DNA from 2 places in the Arthrobacter sp. NPDC056727 genome. Region 2 is predicted to be linked to the other one. Evidence: predicted binding sites of a transcription regulator. Region 2 holds the regulator's gene; the other holds the start of a gene.

Region 1 (4,885 bases), on a different contig from region 2:
TCCGGCTGCAGCTGCCCAACCATCCATCGCTCTCCGGGTTCTTCACGGCAGGCGAAGAATCCTTCAGGGTTGTTGACCTGGAACGGGCCCAGGGGCTGGTCCGGGACCGGGTGATCTTCTCCCCGGGCTACGGGCGGACGCCGCACGGCCGGGCCCTGCACAGCTTCGGTCCGCTGTCCGCTGAGGGCGGCCGGGCCAAGTTCGCCCTGGCCATGACCCGGGCACGGCAGTCGCTGCACGTCCTGACCTGCTTCAAGCCGGAGGACCTTGACCGGACGCGGCTGGCCCACGGCGCGGTCGACCTCTATGAACTTCTGGACCGTGAGATCTCTGGCAACACCAATCTGGGGACCCCCGCGTCCAGGGCGGCGGCCAGTGAACAGGCGCTGGGGGCAGATCCGCTGGTGGCCGACCTCGGCGACCGGCTGCGTGCCCGCGGCGCCCGTGTGTGGCATCAGTACGACGGCGCCATCGATGTGGTGGCCGCCGCCGATCCGCTGAGCACCATGGGCCAGGACGACGCCGACATTCCGCGGCCGGTAGCCATCGAATCGGACGGCACCGAGCAGTACCGGCAGATGACTGTCCGGGAACGCAGCCGGCTGCGCCCGCAGCTGCTGGAGCGGCTTGGCTGGCGGTACATGCCGCTGTGGACCATCGAGGTCTTTACCGATCCCTCGGCCTGCGCCGACAGGATCGGTGGCTATCTTGGACTGGAGAAGCCTGCCCCTTCGCTGCGTTCGCTTGGGACGCCGGGGTTCTTCCTGGATGATGACGTCAGCACGCTGGCTGTGGACGACTTCGAGCAGGAGGCCCAGTCCGGACGCGGTGACCAGTACGGCCAAACCCAGGACGACCGTTTCGCGGACGAACCGGACCGGGACAGAGCGCCGGAGGACCGCGAACCAGGGGAACCGGAACGGGAAATGGAGCCGCGGGATGAGGCCGCGGCCGCCGGTGGCCATGACGCGGCTCACGCCGACCCTGCCGATAGTGGCGCGACTGATGGTGGCGTGGCTGACATTGAATCAGCCAACCGCGCTGCAGGCGGGCGGGAGACAGCCGGCTCCGTCACAGCCGAGGCCGACTCTGCCGAAAGGGCCGCGGAGCGGAAGGAGGGCCTGCGATGACATCCGGCAACACGACGGAGCCGAATGACGAGCAGGCTCCGCCCACAGAAGAGAAACTTGCCAGCGCGGCGGAGAAAAGCGTCGGCGGCAAACCTGCCAAGGCAAAACCGGCAAAACCCGCGAAGCAGCAGCAGGCCGGCGTCGTTCCCAAGAAAGCGGCCGAAGACGATCCCCGCAGTTGGGGCGACTCGGACGCCGACAACGACCACGACGCCTGGCTGAGGGAGCAGAAGCCCCCGCACTGGGGCTGATTGCACCGGGGACTGATTGGGCGGCCGCTGGTTGAACCGGGGCTGCTTGAACTGTGTTTGATGGAATTCGGGCCGTTTGATAGTTTCCGGGCCGGACAGAGTGCGGGCCGTTTCATGGAATTCGGGCCGGACTGGCAGGCTCTGAGCCGGGTCAGCGTGCATGGGGACCTACGAGCACAAAGAACAGCTTTCCCTGGGTTGACGCGCCCGCCAGGGCACCGGCCTGGTCCGGCGTGGCTGCCACTACCAGCAGCCCGTCCGAATCGCCGGCGGCAAGCCACTGGCCGGTCTGGCTCTCCTGGCCCGAAGTCCAGAGCACGGGCACTGACCGGGCGAGCACCTTTGAGGCGGATGCCTGCTCATAGCCGTTGCCGCTGGTCAGAACCACGTTGACGAGCTGTCCCGGGGCGACCAGCTGGATGGAGGAAGGGTCCGCCATCCGCAGCGGAACGGCAGCCGACCCGGGTGGTGCTCCCGTCAGCAGGCCCGGCCCCACCAGCTGCGCATCGGTGAGGAGCTGGCCTTTGCGCAGCGGCGCGGCCAGCTGCTTGCCGTTGATCCCGGAGGTGTCAGCGAAGGCTCCGTCCGGCACCATGGCCGGCGGCACGCTGACGGCGAGGAGGTCGCTGCCGGCCAGGTTGGCGCCGGCCGGAAGGTCACGGGCAGCGGCCAGGACGCTCACGGTCTGGGCAGGGGCGGGAGTCAGCTGGTGGACGGCGATCCCCGCGGCTGCGCACAGCAGGAGCGCCACAGCAAGGCGCCGGTTACGGTTCAGCCAGCCGGCAAGCCGCCGTCCGCGCGGGCGCTGGCGGGCCGCCGAACCGGGCAGGGCGTTGCGGCGCCCCGGACGAACGGCTGGGCGGGACGCCCTTGCGGGGAAGATTCCGGTAGCTGGCATGCCGCCACGCTACGGGCCATCCGCAAGCCCGCGACAGGTCCGGGCGCCCTTATGTGGAAAACAAAAGAGCCCGGCCAGGGAAACCCCGGCCGGGCTATTAAAGTTTGAAGGCGGCTGCAGTTAACGGCGGACGCGCCGCGGGAACGAGGCCTAGCTCGCGGCTGCAGCTGCCGGGGCAGCGGATGAAGCAGAGGGCGAGGAAGCAGCCGGGGCCGCCGGCGCTGACGCGGCGGGGGAGGGCGTGACGGTGCTTCCCTTGGAATCGCGCGAATCAGTCCGGTAGAAGCCGGAGCCCTTGAAGACAACGCCGACGCTGTTGAACTTCTTGCGCAGCGTGCCTTGGCACTCGGGGCAGGACGTCAGAGTGCTGTCGGTGAAAGACTGCACGATGTCGAAGGCTTGGCTGCAATCCTTGCAGGCATAGGCATACGTGGGCACTGTAGATCCTCCTCTTGGACAAACGACAGGTCCCGTGCTGCCTGGCTTCACTTCCCGGTTTCTCCTTGTCGGATCACCGCGGCGGAAATGACTCCATTAGCAGTCGCAGGGCCTGAGTGCCAATTCTAGCACCCCCGCCCCGGTGAGGTCACGCGAAGGCTACCAGCCCGGAGGGCATGAGCACTGCTTCGACCGGGCGATCGAAGTCCTCGGCCGGAATAGTCTCAGCCGGCAGGAGTTCGGAGTCGTAAATGATGGCTGCCTTCGGCAGGTGCAGGCCGCCGGCGTTGGCCGCAGCCAGGAACTTGTCGTAGTAGCCGCCGCCCTGCCCGATTCTGTTTCCGCTGCGGTCCACCGCCGTCGCCGGCATGAACATCCCGGCCGCCGTCCGCACAGTGTCCAGGCCGTGCCGCTCACCGGCCGGTTCCTGGATGGGCGCGTACCTGCTGCGGATGAATTCGCTGTCCGGGGTCCAGAAGACCCAGCTGAGTTCCCGGTCCGGTTCGCAGACCGGGAGCAGGATGCTGTGGCCGGCCTCATGCAGCGCGTGCAGCAGGGGAAGGGTCGGCGGTTCGAAATCGACGCCGAGGTAAGCGGTGAACGTGGCCGGCTTGCCCGCAGCGATGGCTTCGGCCCACGGCAGGCCATGGGAGGCGATGCCTTCCCCGGCGTTTGAGAGGTCCGTTGCTGTCAGTGTGGCCCGGATTTGCCGGTGCCGCGAACGGATCCCGTCCTTCGACTGCGTTGTGCCTGTTGGCATGGGTGCCTTCCTTTGTGGCTGCGGCAGGCGGGCGGGCCGCTGCCGGAAGCATTTACCGTATGAATGTTCCCTCGGATAGATTAGAGCAGTGACTTCCACTAATTGTTCAGTCCGCAAGGCCGTCATCCCCGCTGCGGGGCTCGGCACCAGGTTCCTGCCGGCCACCAAGGCCATGCCCAAGGAGATGCTGCCGGTGGTCGACAAGCCGGCCATCCAGTACGTCGTCGAGGAGGCCGTCAAAGTCGGCCTGAGCGACGTCCTGATGATCACCGGACGCAACAAGCGCGCGCTGGAGGACCACTTCGACCGCGTCCCGGCCCTGGAAGCGACGCTGGAGGCCAAGGGCGATACCGCCAAGCTGGAATCGATCCAGGCCGCAAGCAACCTCGGCGACATCCACTATGTCCGCCAGGGCGACCCCAAGGGCCTTGGCCACGCGGTGCTGCGTGCCCGCCAGCACGTGGGCTACGAACCGTTCGCTGTCCTTCTCGGTGACGACCTCATCGACGCCCGCGACGAACTCCTCAGCACCATGATCGACGTTCAGGCCAAGACCGGCGGTTCCGTGGTGGCCCTCATCGAGGTGGAGCCGTCCCAGATCAGCGCCTACGGCTGCGCGGACATCTCCGAGATTGCTGGTGAAGGCTTCGTCAAGATCAACAAGCTGGTGGAGAAGCCGGACGTCGACGAGGCACCCTCGAACCTGGCCGTCATCGGCCGGTACGTTCTCCACCCCGATGTTTTTGATGTGCTGGAAAAGACCGAGCCCGGCCGGGGCGGCGAAATCCAGCTGACGGACGCCCTGCAGGAGCTGGCCAGCAGGGACGGCGAAGGCGGCGGCGTGTACGGCGTGGTCTTCCGCGGCCGCCGTTACGACACCGGTGACAAGCTCAGCTACCTCAAGGCCTGCGTGGAGCTCGCCATCGACAGCGACGACCTCGGACCCGGGCTGCGTGAGTGGCTTCCGCAGGTTGCCGCCCGCTTGTCCGAATAACCCTCCATGAGGGTCAGCCACATCTGGCCGGTCACGCTGGAGTGCGGGGACATTGTCCTGCGGCCCATCAGGTACCGGGACCGGAAGGAATGGACCGAGGTCCGTTCGCGCAACAGCGACTGGCTGGCGCCCTGGGAAGCCTCCAACCCGATCCCGGGCGGGGCGCTGCCCGATTACCGGCAGATGGTCAGGTCCCTGAACACCCAGGCGGCCCAGGCCACGGCGCTGCCCTTCGTGATCGCGGAGTGGACGCCTGGATACCGTGACCCCGTCATCGTGGGGCAGCTGACCGTCTCCTCCATCGTGTGGGGATCCGCCATGATGGCCACGCTCGGGTACTGGGTTGACCAGGCCCGGGCGGGCCGCGGGATTGCCCCCACAGCGGTTGCCATGGCGACCGACCACTGTTTCCGG
Region 2 (4,885 bases):
TCGCCGACCCCGATCCCACGGTGACGTCCGCCAATTCCCCGACGTCCTCCTCACGCCGGGCCGCCGGCACGGACGGCGTTCCCACCACCAGCGCGCCGCTGGAAACAACGCAGTCGTCCAACAAGGCGCCGGTTTACTGGATCGGGCGGAGCAACAGCAACGTCTTCCTGTACCGCGAGTTCCGTGACGTGCCGGACGATGAGAACCCCATCACGCGCGCCCTTCGCGCCATGATGTCCGAGACGCCGCTGGACCCGGACTTCTTCACGCCATGGCAGAACCCGAAGAACCTCGCCACGTCGATCTCGGGCACCAACGTCATTACCGTGGACGTTTCCGCGGACGCTTTTAACAGCAACCTCGACGCGGACATGGCCCAGCGGGCCATTCAGCAGCTGGTGTACACGGCAACGGCCGCCGGAGCCAGCTCGGGCCTGATCGACGCAGGCCAGCAGATCGAAGTGGTGATCCTGGTGGACGGGCACACCGACTACCTGGCTTTCAAGCACGTCAAGCTTGGCTCCCCCACGTCCCGCAGCGCCGGAATGGTTGCCCCGGTATGGATCATCGATCCGCAACAGGGCACCGTAGTCGGTGACGGGCGGGTCAAGATCTCCGGGCGAAGCACCGTCCCCAAGGGCAAACTCCACTGGCGCATCCTGAAGGTCCGGGACAACGGCGACAAGGAAAGCTACCTGACCGGCGAAGTCACGGCGGCAGCTGATCCGGCCGCCTCCGGAGTCTTCGGCATTAGGGTCAACCTCGCGCCCGGCAACTACGAGGTGCGCGTCTCCCAGGTCAGCCCAGGCCGGCCGGAGGACGAACTGAACGTGGACTCGCGCGGATTCACCGTCCGCTAGCGGTCCCCGCCGGCTGCGCCGGCTTCCCCGCGTCCGCAACGCCCGCCGTCGGGCATTTTTCATCAAGACCTGCATTTTTGATCGAACCCTGGTCTTTGATCGAACGCTGGTCTTTGATCGAACCCCGGGTTTTTTGATCGAATCTTGAGGCAAGCCCGATCTGCCCTTGATCAGCGGAGGCGAGAATGGTCGCAGACCATCCAGGAGGTGCAGGGGGCAGTGACGAACAGCAATCCCGTGGACCACACGCAGGCCGCGCTTCCAGGCCTCGAACTGCCCGACTCTGACAGCGGACCTCCGGCGTCCGGGCACCCGGAGGTACCTGCAACCCCAGCGGCAGGGGCGCCGGCCTTGTTCCCGGTCTACCCCTTCATCTGAGGCCCTTCAGCAGGGGTGCCGCAGCTGCCTGCCGGTAGGGGCCGGCGGCGACTGGGGGGAGGTGCCCGGTCTCGAAGGCACTCGACGCCGCCGGCCTGTATCCAGTCAACACCGGACCGGCCCTTCGCACACGAGTAGTCCGTACGCGATTCTGCGACGTCGCCGCTACCCGATTGCGCAGGTGGAGGCGGGCTACCAGCGTCCGAGGACGTCGCTGGCAATGACGACGCCGGCCGGTCCCGCCGTCGATGACCGCAGGACGTGCGGTCCCAGCAGTGCCGTGACCGCACCGGCACTGCACAGTCGGGTGACCTCTCGCGGGCTGATGCCCCCTTCAGGGCCGACGATGAGGAGGATCTCGCTGGGGCCCATCCCCTCCTGGTGCTTTTCGCGCCAGTCCCCAAGGACCCGGCGCAGCGGTGTCACCGCGTCCTCATGCAGAATCACCGCAAGGCCGGCCTCCGCCACTTCCCTGGCCAGGGCCTGGGTCTCGACGGCGGGACGCACCTCGGGGATCCAGGCGCGCCGCGCCTGTTTGGCGGCGGCCGTGACGGCGGACTGCCATTTGCCGTGGGCTTTGGCGGCGCGGTCACCCTTCCACCTGACGATGGAGCGTTCCGACTGCCAGGGGATTACCGCGTCGACGCCGAGTTCGGTGGCGGTTTCGATTGCGAGTTCATCCCGGTCTCCCTTGGCGAGGGCCTGGACGAGGACCAGACGGACGGCCGGCCGCTGCTCCATGGTGACAGAAGCGCATTCGACCGTCAGTTCGGCGGGGGCAGCTTCGGTGACCGTTCCGGTGATGCGTTTGCCGGCGCCGTCGGCGATGTCCACCTGCTCCCCCACGGACAGGCGCTTGACGGTGACCGCGTGCCGGGCCTCGGCGCCGTCAAGGACGAACAGCGATCCGCGAGCGGTGCTGTCCAGCGCGCCGGCCGGGGTGAAGAATACGGGGTTGCTCACCGCTACAGGTTACCGAGGCGGTCCCGCAGTTTGGCGAAGACGCCGCCGCTGGCCGCAAGCTTGCCCTCGGAGAACTGCTCTCCGCGGAGCTTGGCCAACTGCCGGAGCAGGTCCTCCTGGGCGGGGTCGAGCTTGGACGGCGTTTCCACCTGCAGGTGGACCTTGAGGTCGCCGCGGCCGTAGCCGCGCAGGTGGGTGACGCCGAGGCCCCGGAGAGTGATGATCTCGCCGGACTGGGTGCCCGCCTTGACGTCGATCTCCTGCTTGCCGTCGAAGGTTTCCAGGCTCAGTTCCGTGCCGAGGGCGGCGGCGGTCATGGGAATGTTCAGGGTCGCGTGGAGATCGTCGCCCTCGCGGACGTAGGTGGAGTCGCTGTTGACGCGGATTTCCACGTAGAGGTCGCCGGAGGGGCCGCCCGCGGGGCCGGCCTCGCCCTGTCCGGAGAGCTGGATGCGCGTTCCGGTGGCCACGCCTGCCGGTACCTTGATGGTCAGGGACCGGCGGCTGCGGATGCGGCCCTGGCCGCTGCATTCGTTGCAGGGGTCCTTGATGACCGTGCCGAAGCCCTCGCACGAACCGCAGGGGGCTGCGGTCATGACCTGGCCGAGGATGGAGCGGACTGCCCGCTGCACCTGGCCGCTGCCGCCGCAGATGTCGCAGCGTTCCGGGTGCGTGCCCGGCTGGCAGCAGGAGCCTTCACACGTGGGGCAGGTGACGGCCGTGTCCACTTCCAGCTTCTTGTTGACGCCGAAAACGGCGTCGCGCAGGTCGATCCGGACGCTGATAAGTGCGTCCTGGCCGCGGCGGACGCGGGACGCCGGCCCGGAGGTGCCGCCGGCGCCGAAGAAGGTGTCGAAGATGTCCTGGAACGCGAAGCCTTGGCCGGCGTAGCCGCCGCCGAAGCCGTTGTCGGTGCCGTTCTCGTTGCCGGTGGTGTCGTAGACCCGGCGCTTCTGCGGATCGGACAGCACCTCATAGGCGTGGGTCACGGCCTTGAACCGTTCCGCGGCGTCGTCGCCCGGGTTGACGTCCGGGTGAAGGGAGCGGGCCAGCTTGCGGTAGGCCTTTTTGATCTCTTCGCCGGTGGCTTCCGGGGAGACTCCAAGAACGTCGTAGTGGCTGCTCAAAGTTCGTATCTCTTCCTGGTTGTACTGCCTGTGGTCAGAGGATGTCCGGGGAGTGCTGTCACGGTCCCAGAATCCTCGAAAGGTAGCGGGCCACCGCGCGCACGGCGGCCATGGTGGTGGGATAGTCCATCCGGGTGGGGCCGAGGATGCCCACCTTGGCGCTGGCGTCGGGGCCGTAGCCGGTGGCCACCACCGACGCTTCGGCCAGCCCATCGTAAGGGTTTTCGCGGCCGATGCTGACGGCCACTCCCCGCGGGTCGTGGGCCATGTCGCTCAGGAGCTGCAGCATAACCACCTGCTCCTCGAGGGCCTCCAGGACGGGTCCGATGCTCAGCGGGAAGTCCACGTTGGACCGCGCGAGGTTGGCCGTTCCGGCCATGACCATCCGGTCTTCCCGACTGTTGTGGGCGAGGCCTTCCAGCCCCTTCCCGAGGGCAACAGCCGCATGGCGCTCGGCGGGTGCGCAGCCCGCCACGACGGCGGCCAGGTGCTGGGGCAGGATTGCCACCGGCGTTCCGGCCACGCCTGTCAGGAACCGGGTGCGCAGGGCCGCGAGTGTGTCGTCTGACAGGTCCTGCCCGACGTCGACAACACGCTGGTCCACCTTTCCGGAATCGGCGATCAGCACGATCAGCACCTTTCGGGGCGCCAGCAGCACGAATTCGATGTGCCGGACCACGGCGCGGCTCAGGTGCGGGTACTGTACGACGGCGACCTGGTTGGTCAGCTGGGACAGGAGCCTGGCCGTCCGGTCCAGGACGTCGTCAAGGTCCTCGGAGCCCTCGAGCAGGGTCTGGATGGCTCGTTTCTCCGCCGGCGAGAGCGGCTTGACCGCCGAGATCTGGTCGACGAAAAGGCGGTAACCCTTGTCCGTGGGGATCCTGCCGGCGCTGGTGTGCGGGGCCGTAATGAGGCCCTCGTCCTCCAATGCCGCCATGTCGTTGCGGATCGTGGCGCTGGAAACGCCCAGGTGGTGGCGCTCCACCAGCGCCTTGGAGCCGACAGGTTCGCGGGAGTGGACATAGTCCTCCACGATGGCGCGCAGCACCTCAAGCTTCCGTGGTTCGCTCACAGTCCACCTCCTTTTGGCCATAACCGCGCCGGGCGTCAATCCCGCCCGCAAACGCCGTGGTTAGCACTCGACATGCCTAAGTGCTAACAAGTCTAATATGAGTCGCCGCGTTGTTAGCATTGGTACCGCTCCGGGCGAAATTCCGGGCGCCTGTCCCCCGGCGGCACGCACGCTGCCGGAGCGGCTCCTTCCTGTGCAAATTCCTAATGCAAAGCGGTGAACGAATGCAGTACCAGAACTGGGGCCCGCAGGAGATTGCGGCGCCTGCCAAGAGCAGCCTGCCCGAGGTGCCGGTGGAGCGCGGGATGGTGCTCGAGGACGTCCAGTCCGGCTGGGTGGGCGCGGTGACCCGGGTGGAGAAGTCCGGCGGCATGCACGTGGTGGCGCTCGAGGACCGCCGCGGCAAGTCCCGGTCCTTCAAGCTTGGCTTCGGATTCCTCCTGGACGGACAGCCGATCCGCCTGATGCCCCCGGCTCCCAAGGCC

What was found. The regulator HrcA, encoded in region 2, represses chaperone genes, less so after heat shock. The targets are predictions, from matches to a motif close to TTNGCACTCGNNNNNNNCGAGTGCNAA.
Region 1: the regulator HrcA is predicted to act here: its motif matches at 2,814-2,840, upstream of ACFRAH_RS18135 (FmdB family zinc ribbon protein).

Annotation. Positions count from the first base shown of each region.
Region 1 covers NZ_JBHTZA010000020.1:34,701-39,585, forward strand. Annotated here, with positions in the region: gene ACFRAH_RS18120 (AAA family ATPase) at 1-1,130, shown strand, start outside; gene ACFRAH_RS18125 (hypothetical protein) at 1,127-1,381, shown strand; gene cpaB (Flp pilus assembly protein CpaB) at 1,533-2,279, opposite strand; gene ACFRAH_RS18135 (FmdB family zinc ribbon protein) at 2,430-2,717, opposite strand; gene ACFRAH_RS18140 (5-formyltetrahydrofolate cyclo-ligase) at 2,866-3,477, opposite strand; gene galU (UTP--glucose-1-phosphate uridylyltransferase GalU) at 3,566-4,471, shown strand; gene ACFRAH_RS18150 (GNAT family N-acetyltransferase) at 4,478-4,885, shown strand, end outside.
Region 2 covers NZ_JBHTZA010000008.1:20,128-25,012, forward strand. Annotated here, with positions in the region: gene ACFRAH_RS09830 (GerMN domain-containing protein) at 1-860, shown strand, start outside; gene ACFRAH_RS09835 (16S rRNA (uracil(1498)-N(3))-methyltransferase) at 1,431-2,201, opposite strand; gene dnaJ (molecular chaperone DnaJ) at 2,204-3,328, opposite strand; gene hrcA (heat-inducible transcriptional repressor HrcA) at 3,387-4,400, opposite strand; gene ACFRAH_RS09850 (DUF3097 domain-containing protein) at 4,625-4,885, shown strand, end outside.